DNA from 3 places in the Frankia casuarinae genome. Region 1 is predicted to be linked to each of the others. Evidence: predicted binding sites of a transcription regulator. Region 1 holds the regulator's gene; each other region holds the start of a gene.
The links. The regulator LexA, encoded in region 1, represses DNA repair genes until DNA is damaged. The targets are predictions, from matches to a motif close to CGAACNNNNGTTCG.
Positions count from the first base shown of each region.

Region 2: the regulator LexA is predicted to act here: its motif matches at 4,714-4,727, upstream of ruvC (crossover junction endodeoxyribonuclease RuvC).
Region 3: the regulator LexA is predicted to act here: its motif matches at 1,754-1,767, upstream of pcrA (DNA helicase PcrA).

Region 1 covers NC_007777.1:4,192,952-4,200,240, reverse strand. The annotation lists gene miaA (tRNA (adenosine(37)-N6)-dimethylallyltransferase MiaA) at 1-219, shown strand, start outside; gene FRANCCI3_RS17740 (EAL domain-containing protein) at 329-1,237, shown strand; gene dapF (diaminopimelate epimerase) at 1,297-2,172, shown strand; gene FRANCCI3_RS17730 (VOC family protein) at 2,225-2,668, shown strand; gene FRANCCI3_RS28320 (helix-turn-helix domain-containing protein) at 2,599-3,267, opposite strand; gene hflX (GTPase HflX) at 3,716-5,176, shown strand; gene lexA (transcriptional repressor LexA) at 5,242-6,012, opposite strand; gene FRANCCI3_RS17710 (LysM peptidoglycan-binding domain-containing protein) at 6,317-6,691, shown strand; gene nrdR (transcriptional regulator NrdR) at 7,021-7,289, shown strand, end outside.
Region 2 covers NC_007777.1:1,641,340-1,648,628, reverse strand. The annotation lists gene secD (protein translocase subunit SecD) at 1-1,452, opposite strand, end outside; gene yajC (preprotein translocase subunit YajC) at 1,600-2,067, opposite strand; gene ruvB (Holliday junction branch migration DNA helicase RuvB) at 2,253-3,299, opposite strand; gene ruvA (Holliday junction branch migration protein RuvA) at 3,430-4,173, opposite strand; gene ruvC (crossover junction endodeoxyribonuclease RuvC) at 4,170-4,688, opposite strand; gene FRANCCI3_RS06870 (YebC/PmpR family DNA-binding transcriptional regulator) at 4,792-5,547, opposite strand; gene pdxT (pyridoxal 5'-phosphate synthase glutaminase subunit PdxT) at 5,570-6,169, opposite strand; gene pdxS (pyridoxal 5'-phosphate synthase lyase subunit PdxS) at 6,166-7,098, opposite strand; gene FRANCCI3_RS06855 (hypothetical protein) at 7,248-7,289, opposite strand, start outside.
Region 3 covers NC_007777.1:735,779-743,067, forward strand. The annotation lists gene guaA (glutamine-hydrolyzing GMP synthase) at 1-20, shown strand, start outside; gene FRANCCI3_RS03245 (threonine ammonia-lyase) at 253-1,407, shown strand; gene pcrA (DNA helicase PcrA) at 1,775-4,291, shown strand; partial or broken gene FRANCCI3_RS28505 (esterase/lipase family protein) at 4,580-5,146, opposite strand; gene FRANCCI3_RS03260 (carboxyl transferase domain-containing protein) at 5,309-6,955, opposite strand; gene FRANCCI3_RS03265 (serine/threonine-protein kinase) at 7,192-7,289, shown strand, end outside.

The sequences.
Region 1 (7,289 bases):
CGGGAAGGCCGAACCGCGTCTCGCGCACTGGGATATGCCCAGGTTCTGGCCTGGTTCGACGGCGCAATGGACTCCGCCGAACAGGCCAAGCTCGCCACAATTACGGCGACGCGGCGCTTTGCCCGTCGACAAAGATCCTGGTTCCGGCGGGATAACCGGATAGCCTGGTTGGACCAACCAGATGTCACCCAGGTGCGACGGCTGGTGGGTTCGCTCTGACGGGTGATCGGCCGACCGGGTCGGGGTCGATCGGGCCGCCGCCAATGCGCGGCGTCGCCGGTGACCGGTGCGCGGCGGCCGGTCCCGCACGGCGTCTGGAGAGATCGATGTGACCGCGCCCACCTCTGATGCTGGTACCCCACCCGACGATGCTGGTACCCCACCCGACCTGACTCTCGTCCCCGCGCTCTATGCCGCCTTCGACGATGGTTCTCTGCGGCTGCACTTCCAACCGGAGGTCGACCTGCGCAACGGGTCGGTGCCGGGGATGGAGGCCCATCCGCGGTGGCTGCACCCGGAACGCGGGGTGCTGGGTCCGGCGGATTTCATGCCGATCGCCGCGGCCGCGGGCCTCGTCCATCAGGTGGACCAGTGGGTGCTGCGGATGGCCGTGACCGAGGCGCGCACCTGGCATCGGATGGCGGTCGGGACGCCGATCCGCCCGCCCCGGTTGTGGGTGAACATCGATGGCCGCCAGCTTGCCAGCCTCGCCTTCGCGGCCGAGGTCGACCGGCTCGTCTCGGGCCGGGTGCTGCCGGCCGGGGCGATCGGCCTTGAGTTCAGCGAGCAGACCCTCGGACTCGCCGCGCCGATGGTGCCCCGGTTGCTGACCCGGCTGCGTGCCCTCGGGGTGGCGATCGCCGTCGGGTCCTTCGGCACGTGGCTGGGCTCGTTGGCCGTGCTCGACCAGCTGCCGTTGAACCTCGTCAAGATCGACGGTCTGTTCCTGCGGGCGACGATGAAGGACCTCGAGGGTGAGGCCGTGCTCGCGGCCATCGTCCGGCTTGCCCACCAACGCGGCCTGCCCGTCGTCGCCGACGATGTCGACACCGCGCGCCTGGCGTCCCGGGTGGTGGATCTCGACTGCGATCGCGCCATCGGACCGGTGTTCTGTCCGCCGGTGCCGGTGGAGGACGCTCGGATGATCGCTCTCGGGCGAGGCCGGCCCGACCGCTGGTACAAGCCGTCGCATTCCGACGACCGGATGCGGGAGTGGGCGCGGGCCGCAGCCGGCTGACGCCGCCGCGGGAGCCCGGTCGTCAGGTGCCGAGCGGCATCCCCCGTACGATCGGCGACGTGCGGGACGAGCTGGAACTGCGATTCGTCAAGGGCCACGGGACGGGCAACGACTTCGTCCTGCTGCCGGATCCCGACGGGGACCTCGACCTCACCGCGGACCTGGTGCGCGCGCTGTGCGACCGACGGACCGGCATCGGGGGCGACGGGGTGCTGCGGGTGGTGCTCTGCGCCGCGGTTCCCGAGGCGGCCGGTCTGGCCGGCCGGGCGCGCTGGTTCATGGACTACCGCAATGCTGACGGTTCGGTTGCCGAGATGTGCGGTAACGGCGCCCGGGTGTTCGCCCGCTACCTCGTCGACGCCGGATACGCCCAGCCCGGACGGTTCCACGTCGCGACCCGCGCCGGGTTGCGGCTCGTCGAGGCCGCGGTGGACGGTGACGTCACGGTCGACATGGGACCGCCGCGGATCATCGACGGACCCGGGGCCCCGGTCACCGTCGCCGATCGTGACTTCACCGCGACCGCGGTCTCGATGGGTAATCCGCACGCGGTCTGCTTCGCCGGCGACCTGGACGTCGCCGGGCTGCGTCGGCTCGACCTGACCCGACCACCGTCCTTCTCCCCGGTTGACTTCCCGGACGGGGTGAATGTGGAGATCGTCGTCGACCGGCCGGCTGGGGTGGCGATGCGGGTGTTCGAACGTGGGGTCGGGGAGACCGCGTCCTGCGGCACCGGTGCCTGCGCGGTCGCGGTGGCCTGGGCGGCCCGGCGAGGTGCCCGGCCGGCGGGTGCGCCGGTCGAGGTCGAGGTGGATGTGCCCGGCGGCGGCCTGGTCGTGATCTGGCAGCCGGAGACCGTGCTGTTGCGAGGGCCCGCCGAGCTGGTCTTCGACGGCGTGCTGCGCCGTGCGGAGGCCCACGACCCGGTCGGGTGAGGTGTCCGTTTCCTGCAAGACCCGGCCCGCCTGCCTGCCCTACGGTGCCCTCATGCCACCATCGTTCACCCTGACCGGTGTGATCGTCGCTGATATGGCCCGGTCCCTGGCGTTCTACCGCCGGCTCGGCCTCGACCTGCCCGCCGGGGCCGACGCCCAGCCGCACGTCGAGGTGCAGCTGCCCGGCGGTCCGCGCCTCGCGTTCGACAGCGAGGCGACCATCCGATCCTTTGATCCGCGCTGGTCGGCGGGTACCGGCTCGCCGCGGGTCGGGCTGGCCTTCGCCTGCGACACGCCGGACGAGGTCGACGAGGTCTACGCCGACCTCGTCGGCGCCGGTCACGCCGGCCACCTTCCGCCCTGGGACGCCTTCTGGGGCCAGCGGTACGCGGTCGTGCTCGATCCAGACGGCAACCACGTCGACCTCTACGCCCCACTGCCCGTAGCGGCCGCGACATCCGCGACATCCGACACCGAGACGTCCAGCTCGTCCTGAACGTTGACATTTCGGATGAGGTGAGTCGGCGGAACTCCGGCGAGCGCGCGTACCTCCCGGGCGAGGTGCGCCTGGTCGGCGTAGCCGGCCTCGGCCGCCACGACCGCGAACGGGATGCCGGCCCGCGCCGCGTGCAGGGCGTCCTGCATCCGGAGGATCCTGGCGAGCGTCTTCGGGCCATATCCGAAGACACGCCGGCAGCGACGCAGCAGCTGGCGTTCGCTCAGCCCGACTGTGCGCGCGAGGTCGTCCACAGGCGCCCGGGCGCGGGCACCCGCCAGAACGGCGGGAACCAACCGGTCCACGAGCGCCGGGTGAACGGGCCGGGCGGCGATCGACGACTCGAATGCGACCAGGGGATCAGCGGCCATGGCGAGCCGCTCGGCGAGTCGCTGCGCCGGTCCGTCGCCCCACAGGTCGGCGAGCGGGACGCGTTGGTCGCGCAGTTCGTCCGCGGCCACTCCGAGGTGGGATGGTCCAGAGCCCGAGTCGAAGCGGAGCCCGACGTGCCGCACGCCTGGTGCCCAGCGCACCAGCTTCGCCGCCGTGTCCGGCCCCGCGACGATCAGATTGGCGTCGGAACTCCAGATGATGTCCATGCATCCGTCCGGCAACACTCGCCGACTGCCCACCACACCTGTGCGCTCGGTGCGCTCGGTGCGGTCCGAGGGTCCGGTGCGGTCCGGATGCCGGTCCGCCGTCGTCCGCGTGGTGTCCGGGGGGTGTCCAGGGGGAGTCGGGCGGCCCGAGCTGTCCCAGATCGTCGCGGCGAGGCGGTGGGCCCGTCTTTCGTGGTACTCGTGGTACACGTCGCAGAGGCTACGTCGGCGGGGCGGCAAAACGGTTCGCGATCGACGTGGTGACGTGGGACCCTGGTTGGCGACGGGATTCGCCGGGAAACGAGGGGGAGGCGCGCCACGAGTGCGGCAGGGTCTTCCGGTCCGGCGGATCCTCCTCGGGCCACCGGGTCGTGGGGCCCGGCCGGAGCAAGCGGCACGGAATGATCGCGGAATGGTGCGGTAGCGGGCCGCGTTGAGAACGGATGGTATGACACTTCCTGCTGACGCCTTCGATGCGTCCACTCTCGACAGATCCCTCATCAAGCTGACCGAAGCCGATTCGTCTTACCTGCCGAACTTCTTCGACGATTCTGGGGACGGTTTCGACCTGGAGGATCGCGCCGCGTTGCGGCGGGTTCCCGGTCTCGCCACCGAGCTCGACGACGTCACCGAGGTCGAGTACCGGCAGCTGCGGCTGGAGCGTGTCGTCCTCATCGGCGTATGGACGTCGGGTTCCCCGCGGTCGGCCGAGAGCTCCATGGCGGAGCTCGCGGCGCTCGCCACGACCGCCGGTTCGGTGGTGCTCGACGCGCTCGTGCAGCGTCGCGACCGGCCGGATGCCGCGACTTACGTCGGTTCGGGCAAGGCCCGCGAGCTCGCCGAGGTCGTCGCGGCGACCGGCGCGGACACGGTGGTCTGCGATGGCGAGCTCACCCCGGGTCAGCTGCGGCAGCTGGAGGAGGTCGTCAAAGTAAAGGTCATCGACCGGACGGCCCTCATCCTGGACATCTTCGCCCAGCACGCGACCTCTCGCGAGGGCAAGGCCCAGGTCGAGCTCGCGCAGTTGCAGTACATGCTGCCCCGGCTGCGTGGGTGGGGTGAGTCGATGTCGCGGGCCGCGGCCAGTGGCGGCGGCCGGGCGCCCATCGGTACCCGTGGTCCCGGTGAGACGAAGATCGAGACCGATCGTCGGCGGCTGCGGGCCAGGATGGCGCGGTTGCGCCGCGAGCTCGCCGCGATGACGACCGTGCGGGAGACCAAGCGTTCCGCCCGGCGGCGGGGTGAGGTCCCCAGCGTGGCGATCGCCGGTTACACCAACGCCGGTAAGTCGTCGCTGCTCAACCGGCTGACCGGCGCGGGTGTCCTGGTCGAGGACGCGCTGTTCGCCACCCTTGATCCGACCGTGCGGCGGGCGACCCTGCCGGACGGCCGGGCCTTCACCCTGACCGACACCGTCGGATTCGTCCGGCATCTGCCGCATCAGATCGTCGAGGCGTTCCGCTCGACGCTGGAAGAGGTCGCCGATGCCGATCTCATCCTGCACGTTGTGGACGGATCATCGCCGGAGCCGGCCGCGCAGATCTCCGCCGTGCGCGAGGTTCTCAACGACATCGACGCGGGCGGCGTTCCCGAGCTGATCGTCGTCAACAAGGTGGACGCCGTGGAGCCGACGGTCGTCGCGGGGTTGCGCCAGCTCGCCCCGGACGCCGTGTTCGTCTCGGCACGCACGGGCGAGGGGCTGGCCGCGCTGGTCGACGCGCTCTGTGCCCGGGTGCCGCATCCCGACGTGGAGATGCGCGTGCTCGTGCCCTACACCCGGGGCGACTTGGTCTCCCGGGTGCACGCGAACGGCGAGGTGCTCACGATGGAGCACACCGAGACCGGTACCCGGCTGTCCGCCCGGGTTTCCTCGGGACTCGCGGCGGAGCTGCACGCCTACCGGGCCTGAGCCCAGGAGCGATCAGACGCGAGGCAACCCGGCCGGCCGCCCGCCGGGCGGCCGGCCGATCCACATCAAACCCTGCGGAGCACAGCCACGATCCGGCCGAGGATGGTCGCATCCTCACCGGGGATGTCGGCGAAGGCCGAGTTCTCCGGATGTAGCCAGATCTTGCCGTCCCGAACCCGCAGACGCTTGACCGTCGCCTCCCCGTCGATCATTGCGGCGACGATCTCCCCGTTGTCCGCGACCGGCTGCTGGCGGACGACCACCCAGTCACCGTCGCAGATCGCCGCGTTGATCATCGAGTCGCCGACGACCCGGAGCAGGAACAGAGTGCCCTCGCCGACGATCTCCCTGGGTAGCGGGAAGACGTCCTCGACCGCCTGCTCGGCCAGGATCGGGCCACCGGCGGCGATCCGGCCCAGCACCGGCACGTAGGCCGCGTCCGACTTGCTTCCTTCGGTGGTGCCCGGCGCCGCCTCACCGACGATGGGAATCGTGCCCGCCACCGTCGTCGCGCCCGCGCCCACATCCGCGCGTTGCCGGGGGTGCTCGACGGTCAGCACCTCCATCGCTCTCGGGCGGTTCGGGTCCCGCCGCAGGTAGCCCTTCTCCTCGAGCACCTTGAGCTGGTGAGCCACACTACTGGTGCTGGTGAGGCCGACCGCCTCACCGATCTCCCGCACGCTGGGCGGATATCCGCGCCGCTCCACCGCGGCCCGGATGACCTCCAGCACCCTGCGCTGCCGGGGGGTCAGGCCCGCGTCCGTGGGGCCTTCGGGAAAGGCTCGCACGTTGCCGCGGGTTCCGCCCCGGCGCGTACCCCTGCCTTGGCTAGTCATCGCTTACCGCTCTCCTCGTCGCGTTTTTCTTCCGCCGTGCGGCCACCGGCCGGCCGGCGACCGCACGGCGGACCGTCCCGCTCCGGAAGCGGTCACCCACCGACTCGCCGCCGTCCGTGACCGGGGGAAACCGCCCGGTTCACACCCGACCGACTCGACGGTAACCGGCGGGTCGCAGAATCTCAAACGTCTGTTCGAGCGTGTCCCTGGCGGTTTCCGGTTCCCGATGCGACAATCGACCACGCGTTCGATCGAACGAAGGTTCGATCTTCGGTGTTCGGTGTCGTCGGAACGGGAGGGTGCCGTGGGATCCGCACACAGGGCGCGGGTCGTCGACCTGTCGATGGCCAGGGACCGGGTGGGTCATCGGCCGCCGGGTCGCCCGCCCGCACCCCCGCCGCTCCGGCTGACCCGGCGGGGTCGGGTGGTGGTGGTATCGATCGTCGTGGCGGTCGTCGTGGCGGTAGCAATCATGATCATGCCTGGGGTGTCGATTGCCGGGCCGGATACCGCGGAGGCGCCGCGGCACCATCTGGTCATGCCGGGGGAGACGCTGTGGGAGGTGGCAGTGGCGCTCGACGAGAGCGCCGACACCCGGGTCATGGTGGACCGGCTGATGCGGCTGAACCACCTGCGGTCACCACTGATCGCCCCGGGCCAGTCGTTACTCCTTCCCTGACGCCCGGCTTCCCGGGTCCACGAGTGTCTCGGCGCAGGGTTCTCGCGCACCGTCGTCTTTCGTCCACGTGCGGTGCCACGTGCGATGCGGACCACACGGACCATACGGGGGTGCTGTCCTCATCTCTGGGGCCGTGCGCTACCTTGGACACAACATCTGGTGCTTACCGGGGTGTAAGTCATCCACAGGTTGTTCCACAGGTCTTCCGCGGGGAGCTGGCGGTCCATCCACAAGGTGGTCTGTCCGGCGTGGATGCCGGGTCCTCAACGGTGTCCCTCATCCCCGGTCCGGGGCGGTCGGCTCCGGCGCGGGCGAAGGAGGCGTAGCGCGTGCGGTGCCCGTTCTGCCGGCATCCGGACAGTCGCGTCGTTGACAGTCGGGAGGCCGAGGAGGGTTCGGCGATCCGCCGCAGGCGGTCCTGCCTGTCCTGCGGTCGCCGGTTCACTACGATGGAGGAGGCGTCCCTTCAGGTTCGCAAGCGCAGTGGGGCGGCCGAGCCGTTCAGCCGGGCCAAGGTCATCGCCGGTGTCCGCAAGGCCTGCCAGGGCCGGCCGGTGCGGGATGATGATCTCGCGCTTCTGGCGCAGCGGGTAGAGGA
Region 2 (7,289 bases), 2.6 Mb from region 1:
GTCTTTGATCCGTTCGAAGTAGACCACGAACGAGTCCGCCGTGACACCGATCGACACGATCAGGCCGGCGATGCCGGCCAGGGTCAGCGTGAACCCGATCGCCACGCCGAGCAGCACCACCGAGGCGTAGATCAGCAGACCGCTGACGGCGAGGGAGATGATCACGACCATGCCCAGCGCCCGGTAGTACAGGAAGGAGTAGGCGATGACGAGAACGAGTCCGATGGCGCCGGCGAGCAGTCCGCCGTGCAGCGAGTCACGACCGAGGGTCGGCGAGATGGACTCGGCCTGGGAGCGCTCGAAGGCCAGGGGAAGGGCACCGTAGCGCAGCACGTTGGCGAGGTCCTCGGCGTCGGACTGGCTGAAGCCGCCGGAGATCTGGGCCGATCCGGGGATGCGCTCGTTGGTCTGCGGCGCGGACTGCACCACCCCGTCGAGCACGATCGCAACCTGCTTGCCGATCGTGCTCTCGGTCAGCTTGGTGAACTTGTTCTGGCCCGGACCGGTGAACTCGACGTTCACGACCCACTGCCCGGTGGTGATGCCCGTGGTCCCGCCGCCGCCCTGCAGGCCCGCGGAGGCGGTCTTCACATCCGTCCCGACCACCGTGGCCGGCTTGAGCAGGTACTTCGTCGTCCCGGTCCGGTCACAGGCGGCGGTCCAGTCCTGCGGGCGGTCGGTGCTGACCGAGGCTTTGCGGACGTCGGCCGCTGCGCACGTCAGCGACTCGTAGCGAGCGAACACGTCGGCAGGCGGGCTGTCCCCGGTCGACCCGGTCGACCCGGTCGCCGCCGGCGCGGGGGCCGGGGCCGGAGAAGCCGAGGCCACCGGAGAAGCCGAGGCCGCGCCCACCGCGGGTGTGCCCGCGGCGGTCAGCGACACCGGCTGGGCGATCAGGCCGCGGCCCGTGCCGTCACCGAGCGCGGCCGGTTTGTTCGACGCGGCGGGTGCCGGGGATGACGGCGCGATGCTCGGCGTGCTCTGGCCGGCCGTCGGGGCCGGCTGGCCCGTCGCACCCGGCGTGGGTGCGGAGGCCGCCCCAGTGGGGGTGGGCACCGGGGTGGCCTGGCCGGACGTGGCGACCTCACGGAAACGCAGTTCAGCGGTCTGCCCGACCAGATCCACGACGTCGTTGCGGCCGCGGCCGGGCACCGAGATCTCGATCTGGTTGCCGGTACGATGAACCTCGGACTCGGCGACGCCCAAGCCGTCAACGCGCTGCCGGATGATGTCGACGGCCTGGTTGACGGCACCACTGTCGACGTTGTTTCCCTGCGTGGCACGAGGCGTGAGGATGACGCTCGTCCCGCCCTGCAGGTCGAGCCCGAGCCGGGGCTTCCAGTTTCCGGTAGCGGCCATGAGGCCGTAGAGGACGACGATCAGACCGCCGAGGATCCCCAGCCGGGTCCAGACGGAGATCCCCCTGGGTACCCGTGCCGAGCCGCGTGCCACCTGCGAGTCCCTTCCTCACGCGCCGGTGTGCCGGCGCTCGTTCGTCTCGCCGCTGCCCGGACCGGCGGTGCCCAAAGTATCCGAACGAATGTCACCGAGGGTGCGTTCCGCTCCCCGAACGGTAGTGCTCGGTCAGGTGACCGGCGATCACAGCTCCTTGCGGGGCGGGTGTGTCGTTTCACCGCCCGTGCCGCCGTCCCCACCGGGGAGGCCACCGCCGGGATGCGACGCCTCGGCGCCACCGGGGCCGTCGGAACCGTCGTCGTGTGACCGGGGTTCCCCGGAGGACTCCCCGCCGTCCCCGGCTCCGCCGGGCGTACTGATCACCCGAGCGACCGCGCTGCGCGAGAAGCGGCAGACGACATCGGGCGCAACCTCCAGCAGGAGGTCGCCGTCCTCCATCTCGACGACCGTGGCGTAGAGACCAGCGGTGGTCATCACCAGGGTACCGGGAACGATCCGCGATATCTGCTGCTGTTGCGCCTTGGCGCGGCGCCGCTGCATCGAGAAGAAGTAGACGATCACCAGGATGAGGATCAGCGGGAACAGAAGCCCGCTGATCGAACTGCCCCCGTCCTTGCCGGCCGCCACCGAAGCTGCCACGAGTACGTGCACGTCCTGCCCTCCTGATGTGTTGCGGCGATCGTACGTATCGATCGGATGCCTGTGGTGGGCAGGGCGGTTGTGCCCGGCACACAGGACCTCCTCCGGCCGGAATGGCCGATGCTACGGGGACGACTCATCCCGGACGGAGTAATCACCTTCAGTGACTACTCCCCGGCCGACCGACCCTCTCACAGTCATTCTCCCTCGGTGAACAGCGAGACCTGGGTACGACCGAGCGGATCGGTGACGGGGTCCAGACCGAGGTGCTCGAAGGCGGCGGGAGTGGCCATCCGGCCCCGGGCGGTACGGATCAGCAGGCCGGCACGCAGCAGGAACGGCTCGGCCACGTCCTCCACCGTCTCCGGTTCCTCCCCGACCGACACGGCGAGCGTGGTGAGCCCGACCGGACCGCCGCCGAACCGGGTGACCAGCGCCTCCAGCACGGCCCGGTCGAGACGGTCCAGTCCGAGCCCGTCGACGTCGTAGATCCGCAGCGCCGCCTGGGCGATCTCGCGGGTGACCACGCCGTCGGCCCGCACCTCCGCGTAGTCGCGCACCCGGCGCAGCAACCGGTTGGCGATGCGGGGCGTACCACGCGACCGGCCAGCGACCTCGGCGGCTCCCTCGGCGGTGAGGGTGACCCCCAGCAGGCCGGCCGAGCGAGTCAGCACCCGGGCGAGCTCGTCGGCGTCGTAGAAGTCCAGATGGGCGGTGAACCCGAACCGATCCCGCAGCGGGCCGGTCAGCAGGCCCGACCGGGTGGTAGCCCCGACCAGCGTGAATGGCGACACGTCGAGGGGGATCGCGGTCGCGCCCGGGCCCTTGCCCAGGATGACGTCAACCCGGAAGTCCTCCATCGCGGCGTAGAGCAGTTCCTCGGCTGGCCGGGCGATCCGGTGAATCTCGTCGAGGAACAGGACCTCTCCCGGGGAGAGGGCAGTGAGGATCGCGACGAGATCCCCGGCGCGTTCGATCGCCGGCCCACTGGTCATCCGCAACGGAACCTCGAGCTCCTGCGCCATGATCATCGCAAGGCTGGTCTTGCCCAGACCGGGCGGGCCCGACAGCAGGACGTGGTCCGGCGGGCGACCACGCGCCCGCGCCCCCTCGAGCATGATTGTGAGCTGCTCGCGCACCTTACGCTGGCCGACGAACTCGGCCAGGGTGCGCGGACGCAGCCCGGCCTCGAAGGCGCGCTCCTCGGGACTCGCCGCGGCGGACACCAGGCCGTCGTCACTCATGTCCCACCTCCGCGTACCCCCGCCCCTCGACGTACCCCCGCTCCGACCGACCGCCGCCCCGGCTGACCACCGCCCCGGCTGACCACCGCCCGACGCGGTCGCGCGCCGCATGGCGGCGTCATAACGGCCCTCACCTGCGTAGCACGGCAAGACTCGCGCGCAGCAGGGTCGCGGTGTCGGGCGGAGCGCCGCCGGTTCCCGAGTCGGCCCCGGCCCGGGAACCCGGGGCGCCTTCCTTTCCCGGGACGTCTCCCTTGCCCGGGGCGGCCTGCTCGCCACCGGCTGCGGCGCCCTCGCCGACGGGCGCGGCCAGGACCACGAGCGCCCGGGACACGGCGGCGTCGGCCTCACGACCCGAGTAGCCCAGGCCCACCAGCGCCTCCCGCACGGTCGCCGCGACCCCGACGGCATCGGCCGGCATCGGTTCCGGTCCCGACGTCAGGCGCGGGCCGGGCAGCGGCGCACCGTCACCCGGCGGACCGAGCCGGTCCCGCAGGTCCAGGACGATGCGCTGCGCGCCCTTGCGCCCGATACCGGGGACCTTCGTCAGCACCGCGAGATCCTCCTCGGCGACGGCGCGGCGCACCGTGTCGGGATCGTGCACCCCGAGCACGGCCTGGGCGAGCTTGGGCCCGACCCCGGCCGCGCTCTGCAGGATCTCGAAGACGTCGCGCGCATCGGCGTCGGCGAAGCCGTAGAGGGTCAGCTCGGTCTCGCGCACGATCAGGGTGGTGGCGAGGGAGGCGGACTCCCCCACCCGCAGCCGCGACAGCGTCGACGGCGAGCAGTGGACGAGCAGGCCCACCCCGCCGACCTCGATGACGGCGGACAGCGGGGTCAGCGCGGTGACCGTGCCGGCCAACGACGCGATCATCGGGTGGGTCCGCCCGGCGCGGCGGAACGGAACCGGGCCAGCGCCGGCCCACGCCACAGGTGGCAGAGCGCCAACGCGAGGGCGTCCGCCGCGTCGGCCGGGCGTGGCGCCTCGGTCAGCCCGAGCAATCTGGTGATCATAAAACTGACCTGCGCTTTGTCCGCCCGGCCGCTGCCGGTCACCGCGGCCTTCACCTCACTGGGCGTGTAGAGACCCACCGGCAGGCCTCGCCGGGCGGCCAGCACGATGGCGACCGCCCCGGCCTGCGCGGTGCCCATCACGGTACGCATGTTCGCCTGGCTGAAGACCTTCTCGACCGCGACCGCCTCCGGGCGGGTGCGATCGAGCCAGGCGTCGATGCCATCGGACACGGCGCACAACCGTTCGGCGACCTCGGCGGTGGCGGGGGTGCGCACCACCCCCACCTCGACCAGGTGGGCCCGGATGCCGAGGCCACCGTCGACGACCCCCAGGCCACACCGGGTCAGCCCCGGATCGACCCCCAGCACCCGCATCCACCCTCCCGACCGCACGTTCACAAGAACATTCGTTCGATTCTAGGGGCGGCGGCACAACCGGACATCCACGACACGCCCAACAGATCGCCCGAGAGGACGATCAGCTGCCGACGAGCTCCATCACGTCATCGGAGATGTCGGCATTGAACCAGACGTTCTGGACGTCATCGAGATCCTCGACCGCCTCGATGAGCTTGAGGACCTTGGCGGCGGGTTCGGCCTCCAGCGACACGCTCACACTCGGCAGCCAGGAGATGTCCGCGGAGGTGACCGCCAGGCCGGCATCGGTGGCGGCCACCCGCACGGCGTGCAGATCGGTCGCCTCGGAGACCACCTCGAAGGCCTCCCCGACGTCGTTGACCTCCTCCGCGCCGGCGTCGAGCACAGCGAGCAGTACGTCGTCCTCGGTGAGGCCGGCGGTCTTCTCGATAAGCACGACACCCTTGCGGTTGAACAGGTACGACACCGACCCCGGGTCGGCCACCGTGCCGCCGTTACGGGTGATCGCCACCCGGACATCCGACGCCGCCCGGTTACGGTTGTCGGTCAGGCACTCCACGAGGATCGCCACCCCGCCCGGGCCGTACGCCTCATAGGTGATGTCCTCGTAGTTCACCCCACCGGCGAGCTCGCCGGAACCCCGCTTGACGGCCCGTTCGATGTTGTCGTTCGGCACGGACTGCGACTTCGCCTTGGCGATGGCGTCGGCGAGCGTCGGGTTGCCCGCGGGGTCTCCGCCGCCCGTCTTGGCCGCCACCTCGACCGTCTTGATCAGTTTGGCGAACAGCTTGCCCCGGCGGGCATCGATGACCGCCTTCTTGTGCTTGGTGGTCGCCCACTTGGAGTGGCCGCTCATGACCTGCCTCTCTTGCGCCCGATCATCGACCGGACCCGGACGATCGGACGCTGTCGACGAATAGCCGGTGCACCCGGGCATCACCGGTCAGCTCCGGATGGAACGCGGTGGCCAGCAGCGGTCCTTGGCGGACCGTCACCGGCGCCTCGGCGACACGGGCCAGGACCTCGACCGCGTCTCCTGCCTTTTCTACCCATGGTGCCCGGATGAAGACCGCGTGCACAGGTGGCCCCGCCACCCCGACGACCTCGAGGTGTGCCTCGAACGAGTCCACCTGCCGGCCGAAGGCGTTACGCCGGACGACGATGTCCAGTCCGCCGATCAGTGGTTGATCCGGCCGACCGCCCACGACGTCCCGCGCAAGCAGGATCATGCCAGCACATGAACCGAACACGGGCAACCCCGCGGCCACCGCCGCCCGCAACGGCTCCAACAGCTCGAACACGCGCAGCAACCGGCCGATCGTGGTGGATTCACCTCCGGGCAGGACGAGCCCGTCGACCTCGGCGAGCTCCACCGCGTGGCGCACCGCCACCGGCCGCGCGCCGGCCTCGGTGAGCGCCCGGGCGTGCTCGCGCACATCCCCCTGCAACGCGAGGATGCCGATCCGCGGGCCACTCACCAGCCGCGGTCGGCGTAGCGGGCTTCCGGGGGAAGCTCGGTGACGTTGATGCCTACCATCGCCTCGCCAAGGCCCCGGGAGACCTTCACCAGAACGTCGGGGTCCTTGAACATGGTGGTCGCCTCGACGATGGCCCGAGCGCGGCGCGCCGGGTCCCCGGACTTGAAGATCCCGGACCCGACGAACACCCCGTCCGCGCCGAGCTGCATCATCAGCGCCGCGTCCGCCGGGGTGGCGATACCGCCGGCGGTGAACAGCACGACGGGCAGCCGACCGAGCCGGGCCACCTCGGCGACCAGCTCGACCGGGGCGCGCAGCTCCTTGGCCGCCGCGTAGAGCTCCTCGGCGGGCAGCCCCGACAGCCGGGCGATCTCCGCCCGGATGGTACGCATGTGCACCACGGCGTTGGACACCTCGCCGGTGCCCGCCTCACCCTTGGAACGGATCATCGCCGCGCCCTCGGCGATCCGGCGCAGCGCCTCCCCCAGGTTGGTGGCTCCGCAGACGAACGGCACCGTGAAGCGCCACTTGTCGATGTGGTGGTGCGGGTCGGCAGGCGTGAGAACCTCGGACTCGTCGACGTAGTCCACCCCGAGCGCCTGCAGCACCTGTGCCTCGACGAAATGCCCGATCCGGGCCTTGGCCATGACCGGGATGGAGACCGCCTCGATGATCTCCGAGATCATGTCGGGATCACTCATCCGCGCCACCCCACCCTGCGCCCGGATGTCGGCGGGAACCCGCTCCAGCGCCATCACCGCGACGGCGCCGGCGTCCTCGGCGATGCGGGCCTGCTCGGCGGTGACCACATCCATGATCACACCGCCCTTGAGCATCTCCGCCATGCCGCGCTTGACGCGGGCGGTACCGGCATGCCGGGCGGAGTCGGTCGCCGGGCCGGCGGCGGGGGCAGTCTGGCCCTCGGACATGATGTGCCGTCTCTTTTCACTGGGTCGGGTCGCCAGGGCCGCTGGGTACCGGCATGTCTGGCACCTGCATGTCGGCTACCCCACCGGATGGTTCCCGTACGGGTGGGTCGGTTTTCCATGGTACGGCGATCTCGCGACCGGCCGGGCCATCAGGAGGCCAGCCCCGGCAGGTCGTCGCGAGGGACGCCCTC
Region 3 (7,289 bases), 2.0 Mb from region 1:
GCACGATCGAGTGGGAGTGACGATCCCGGATCGGAGCGCGTGCCCGTCGGACGACCCCCGCCGACGGGCACGTTTGACGTCTGGGCGGGACCGGAGCACCCTGGATGATGTGACCCCGCACGAGATGGCCATTACCTAGGCGCGCGACCGATCATCGGGTCCGCGCCTCGCCCTTCCGCCTTGTCCTGGCGGGGGGCTTTTTTATTGCCGCGGTCATGGTGAGGTGGCCGCTCAGCCGCCGGGAGATGCTCCATGACCGCAGCAGCCGCAGACGACCGATCGGTAGCCCCGGACGCCGAACTCTGGGCGTCGGACATCCGCGCCGCGGCCCGCGTCCTTGCCGGGGTGGCACGACGGACCAGGGTCGTGCGGGATCTCGGCCTGTCGGCGGCGGTCGGTGCGCCCGTCTGGCTCAAGTGTGAGCACGAGCAGCACACCGGTTCGTTCAAGCTTCGGGGCGCCTACCACCGGGTGGCCACCGCGGATCCGGCGACGCGGGCCCGGGGGGTGGTGGCGGCCAGTGCCGGTAACCACGCCCAGGGAGTGGCCTTCGCGGCCGCGGCCTTCGGCGTCGAGGCGACCATCTTCGTGCCGGTAGGGGCCAATCCGGTCAAAGTGGCGCGGACGCGCCGGTGGGGCGCCCGGGTCGAGAAGATACCCGGGGGGGTGGAAGCGGCGCTCGCTGCGGCCGCCACCTTCGCCGCCCGGGGAGACCGGCTGCTGGTCCACCCGTTCGATGACCCGACGGTAGTGGCCGGGCAGGGCACGATCGGCTTGGAGTTGCTCGATCAGGTGCCCGATCTCGGCACCGTTCTGGTCGGGGTGGGCGGCGGAGGGCTGATCGGCGGGCTGGCCGCGGCGGTGCGGTCCCGGCGCCCCGATGTGCGAGTGGTCGGAGTGCAGTCCGTGCTGTCGTCGGCGTTTGCCGCGTCGCTGCGGGCTGGCCGGCGGCTCACGGTGCCCCCCGGTGGGGCTGCGACGCCCGGTGCCGGAACGACGCCCGGTGCCGGAACACTGCGGGGAGTCGGGACGATTCCGGGCAGCCGGACGTCCGAACAGCCGACGGCGCCACGTTCGTCACGGGTGGTCCCGGCGTCGACCACGATCGCCGACGGTATGGCGGTGAACGCTCCGGGGGTCCTGACCTTCGCCCTTGCCGCACGCCTGGTGGACGAGATCGTCACGGTCGATGAGGCGGCGTTCTGGGAGGCGATGGTGTTGCTGCACCGGGCCGGCCACCAGGTGGAACCGGCCGGCGCCGCGGGGGTCGCGGCCTTGTTGCGTCGAAGTGATCTCGCGCAGGGCCCGACGGTGGCAATCCTGTCGGGTGGCAACATCGACCCGGGGGTGGCCAGCAGGGTGAAGGCGCTCGCGGCCATCCCGCCGAGCGCGTCGAGTACCGCGTGACTACGCGACTACGTGACTACGCGACTATGTGACTACGTGGCCGCGTGGCCACGTGGCGTGGCCGCTTGGCCGCGGGGCCGCCTGACCGCCGGTGGGCCGGGCGTTGACGCGGACCACGGCCATCGACGACCCGCCCTCGCGCGCGGGGCGGGGCGGGAACGACGGACAATAGGCTGGTCAGCACGCGGGTCGACGACCACTGGGCGTGGACGTGTGATGGTCATGCGGTGGCATGGACGCGCGAGGACCGCGGCCGGGTGGGGCCGTCGGTGCATCTCGCGGACCACACCGCGGACCGGGCCGTTGGGTGCGATCCGGGCATGCCGCGGTCCGACCTGCCCGACGTCGAACGTACGATCGGAGTCCCATGAGCGGCTTTTTCGGCGATTCCCACGGCGGCGGATCCGGCATCGCCGGGTCGGTCGGGACGGATGTCCACGGCGGTGCGCACGTGCCCTACGACCTGTTCGGCCCGGCGGTGCTGGCGCCGCCGGTGGGCGGGGACGAGCCCGGTGGCTTCTCCTCGCCACGCCTGGATGCCGAGGGCCTGCTCGACGGGCTCAACCTGCAGCAGCGGGCGGCGGTGGTGCACATCGGGGCACCCCTGCTCGTCGTCGCGGGCGCGGGGTCCGGCAAGACGCGGGTGCTGACCCACCGTATCGCGTACCTGCTGGCGGCCCGGGGGGTCCGGCCGGGGGAGATGCTGGCGATCACGTTCACCAACAAGGCTGCCAACGAGATGCGCGAACGGGTCTCGGCGCTGGTCGGTCCCCGGGCGCGGGCGATGTGGGTGAGCACCTTCCACTCGGCCTGCGTGCGCATCCTGAGGTCCGAGGCGAAGCGTCTCGGGTTCGGCTCGACCTTCTCCATCTACGACGCCGCCGACGCGCAGCGTTTGATCACTTTGGTCACCCGTGACCTTGATCTTGATCCCAAACGGCATCCCGCCCGAGGTCTGGCGGCGCAGATCAGCAACCTGAAGAACGAACTGATCGACTGGGAGGCCGCACGGGACCGGGCCACGAACCACCTCGAGCGGACCGTCGCCGAGGTCTACGCCGCTTATCAGCAGCGGCTGGCTCAGGCCAACGCCCTTGATTTCGACGATCTGATCATGATGACGGTGAACCTCCTCCAGTCGTTCCCCGACGTCGCCGAGCACTACCGGCGCCGATTCCGACATGTGCTCGTGGACGAGTACCAGGACACGAACCACGCGCAGTACGTCCTGGTGCGTGAACTCGTCGGCCAACCGGCGTACTTCGGTGGCGGGTCCGCGCCGGTGGAGCCGGCCGAGCCGGCAGCCGGGCCGGGTACCTGGGCCTCGGGCGCCGTCCCACCGGCGGAGCTGTGCGTGGTTGGCGACGCGGACCAGTCGATCTACGCCTTCCGTGGGGCGAACATCCGCAACATCGTGGAGTTCGAGGAGGATTTCCCGAACGCCGCAGTGATCCTGCTGGAACAGAACTACCGCTCCACCCAGACCATCCTCTCCGCCGCGAACGCGATGATCGCGCGTAACAACCAGCGCAAGGCCAAGCGACTGTGGTCGGACGCCGGTGACGGTGAGAAGATCGTCGGATTCGCCGCCGACAACGAGCACGACGAGGCGGCCTTTGTCGCCGAGGAGGTCGACCGGCTCTCGGACGCGAAGCTCGCGCGGCCCGCCGACGTCGCGGTGTTCTACCGGACCAACGCCCAGAGCCGGGTGTTCGAGGAGATCTTCGTCCGGGTCGGGCTGCCCTACCGGGTGGTCGGCGGGGTGCGGTTCTACGAGCGCAAGGAGATCCGTGATCTCCTTGCCTACCTGCGGGTCCTCGCCAATCCTAGCGACACGGTGAACCTGCGTCGCATCCTGAACGTGCCCCGGCGCGGGATCGGCGAGCGGGCCGAGGCGGCCCTGGCGGGCTTCGCTGATGTCGAGCGGATCGGGTTCGCGCAGGCACTGGAGCGTGTCGACGAGGTGCCGGGGATCGCCGCGCGCTCGGCGAAGGCGGTGCGCGAGTTCACCGCGCTGCTCGCCGAGCTACGCGCCGTAGCGGCCGACAACCCGGTGGCCGTGGTCGAGGGGGTGCTTGAACGCACCGGCTACCTGTCGGAACTCCTCGCCGAGGACACCGTCGAGTCCCAGGGCCGGGTGGAGAACCTGCAGGAACTGGTCGGAGTGGTCCAGGAGTTCGCCCGGCGGCTGCCCGAGGGTACGCTTGCGGAGTTCCTCGAGCAGGTCTCGCTCGTCGCCGACGCGGACCAGGTTCCGACCGACGACGGTTCCGATGGTGTGGTCACTCTCATGACGCTGCACAGCGCCAAGGGCCTCGAGTTCCCCGTCGTCTTCCTTACCGGTCTCGAGGACGGCGTCTTCCCGCACCTGCGGACCCTGGGAGATCCCACCCAGCTCGAGGAGGAGCGTCGGCTCGCCTATGTGGGTGTCACCCGGGCCCGGATCCGGCTCTACCTGACCCGCGCGGTGATGCGCAGCGCCTGGGGCCAACCGGCCTACAACCCGCCGTCGCGCTTCCTCGGCGAGGTGCCGGACACGCTGGTTGACTGGCGCCGGCTGGCCGATCCCCCGCCAGCGCCCGCGGGGACGTCCTGGGGCTCGTCTGGCGGGTTTGGGTCGGGCGCGACCGGCCGGGGCGCCGCCGGCGCCCCGGCGGCGCGTAAACCGCTACCGAACTCGCCGTTCTCGGGTCGCGCGCGGCCGGCCGCTCGGGCCGTCCTGGAGTTGCGTCAGGGCGACCGGGTGACGCATGACAGTTTCGGTCTCGGAGTTGTCGTCGCCACCGGCGGGGTCGGTGACTCCGCGGAGGCGACCATCGATTTCGGCGAGAACACCGGCACGAAGCGCCTGCTCCTGCGGTACGCCCCCGTCGAGAAGCTCTGACGGTCCCGAGAGTCCCGGCCGGTCCGCCGCCCCGGCGAGGCAGCTCGCGACCAGGTGGGCAACCTTGCCGCTGAACGCCAGGGAATGATGCCCGAGGCCCGGCACGGTGTAATTTTCGATGTCGAGATCGGGATGGTCGAGCGCCGCCTCGGCGGGCCGCACCACGCTGTCCAGCCCGGCGCCGATCGCGACGAACCGGGTCCGGCAGCCGGGGGCGGGTGCGGCGAGCTCGCGTAGGAGCGCCGATCCCGGCCGTAGCTGGGTGACGAGCCGGTACGGCACCGACCGGGGGACGAGCCCGGCGAGACGGGTGCCGGAATGAGGCGTCGCGAGAGTGATCAGCGTGTCCACGTACTGATCGCCCCCGAGTTGCTGCACGTAGTAGCGGGCCACCAGCCCGCCGAGTGAATGGGCGACGATGTGCACGCGCTGCCTGCCGCTGTCCGTCATCGCGGCGTGCACGGACGCGGCGAGTCGGAGCGCCGCTTCCTGCACCGTCGGCACGAGCAGCGGCAGCTCCACCGTGCGCACCCGGCGGAAACCGCGGCGGCGTAGCGACCGGCCCAACCGGGTGAACACGGACCGGTTGTCGATCAGGCCGTGGATCAGCAGGATCGGGGTGCCTGCCGCGTCGGGAGCGTTGACCAGCAGGCTGCGGTGCAGCGGGGAGAGCGCGCTCAGCGAGTAGGGCTCGTGCTCGCGCGGGCGCTGCCGGCGCAGCGCACTCGCCGGGTAGAGGGCGAGGTGGGTGGCGATCCAGGCCGCTTCCACGGCGAGCCCGCGGGCGTTCACCGGGGTCGTGCGCAGGCCGGTGAGGACCGACCGCCCTGGAGCGGCGATGTTGTCCGCGGCCACGGCCCGCCTCAGGCGGGCCGTGGCCGCGGACAACGATGGCAGTATCCACTCGCCGATGGCCCGCTCGCCTTCCCTCGCCGTACCATCCGTGCCGCCAGCCGTGGTGCTCGCCCCCCAGGTCGGCAGATATCCCGGTGGCCAAGTAAAGACCGGAGAAAGATGCTACAGACTGTTAGGTAGCCCTGTCGACCATCGAGCCTGCCGTCGGCGCAGCCGATCGTCCTGGTCCCCCCGGCTCAGGGATGCGAGCAGCGATGCGGCGTCGCGCGCCGTCTCGGCTGCGGTGGTGGCGGACAGGAGCCGATCGGCGAATCCCAGCGCGTTCAGGTCGGTCGGCCGTAGCCCGCAGACGTTTGCGGCCCGCTCGACCGGTATCCGAAGCGTGACGGCGGTGCCCTCCGGGGAGAGCGCGGTGAAGTAACTGTCCGGGGTCATGGCGACGACGTCGGTGACCGCCGCGGCGAGAGCCCCGCCAGAGCCGCCCTCACCCAACACGATCGACAGCGTCGGCGAGGGGCAGGCCAATACCGCGGCCATCGCATCCCCGATCGCCGCCGCGATGCCCGCGGCCTCGGCGTCCGCGTCGTTCGCCGCGCCGGGCGTGTCGACCAGGGTCACGAGACCGATCCCCAGCTTCCCCGCGAGCCGGGCGGCGCGGACCAACAACCGGTACCCGGCCGGCCCCGGGGCGTCGCCGCGACGGGCCCCGACAGCCACGACCACCGCACGCATCGGCCCTCCCCGCCCCGCAGGCCCCGTAGCCCCCGCAGGCCCTGCGATGTCGCCCAGGAGCACCCCCACACCGGCCACGACCCGGGGATCCGGCCCGACCAGGTCGACGCCGTCGGGAAGCAGCGTCCGCAGCACCTCGATGCCGTCCGGGCGGATGCCATCCCTGGCCGCCCGCACCTGCGCCCACCCGGAGCGCGCGGCGGCATGTTCAGCTCCCGGCGCAGGTCCGTCGGACCCGGTTCGGGTGTCCGGATCGTCGGGCGGGACGGGGAGGGTGGTCCCGTCGCCGGCTCGTGACGGGCCGCCGTCCGATCCGTCTGCCTGGTCGCCTCTGTCTGCCTGGTCGCCCGATCTGCCCGGAGTGGTTTGGCCACCCGGGCCGGTCCGGGTACCTGGACCGGCCCGGCTCTCCCGATCGGGTGGATCCGCCAGGCCGGTCAGGGCCCGCCGCAGCCACACCTGGATGGCACCGGGCGCCGGCGCCGCGTCAACCAGCCCTGCGGCGTACGCCGAGTCCGCGGTGTAGCTGCCCGGGGGCGGGGCGGCACCGGTGGCCGCCGCGACCACCCGAGGCCCGGCGAAGCCAACCGTCGCCCCGCGCACCGCGCACCGAAGGTCCGCGCGGGAGCCGATCGTCACCCAGACACCACCGGTGGTGGGCTGGTCCGCGACGGCGATGTGACCGACCCCCGCCGCGTCCAGTGCGGCGAGCGCCAGTGCGGCCCGGGGCAGCCCGACGAGTCCGGCGACCCCTTCCTGCAGGCGGGTGCCGCCGCTGCGCAGGAACGACACCAGGGGACGGCGGCTGGCCGCGGCCGCGGTGGCGGCTTCGGCGAACCCACGTGCGTCCCGCTCGCCAAAGCTTCCCCCGTAAACCGTGAAATCCCAGACCGCGACCACGGCAGGGATGCCGGCCACCGCGCCTTCGCCCCAGCGCAGGGCCGGTCGAGCGTCGTAGTCGGGCCAGCCCAGTCGGTTGACGGCCGCGGCAGTGGCGGGCCGCAGGGTGATGCCTGCGAGCAGGGCGGCACGCCAGTCGGCGGTCGTCTTCTGGCCCGGCCGGGTGTCGTTGTCCACGTCCGCATCTTCGCGCCCGGGGCCGACCGGATGTCCGTCGTCGCGGCCGCGGTGTCGTGGAACACGGACGGGCGCTCCCCGCCAGCGGGTGCTCGCAGGCCCGCACGCCTGGGACGCTTCGTGCCCTCGGCCCGATGGCGGCCGGGACATAGTCTTTCATCCACAGCCCCCCGGCGGGTGGCAACCCGGATCGAACCCGCTACACCGGTGCGGCGAGGGGAGCAGCGAGGGAAGCGATGCTCACACCGCTGATGGAGGAGGATCCTCGCCAGATCGGCCCGTACCGCCTGCAGAACCGGATCGGTGCCGGCGGGATGGGGACCGTGTATCTCGG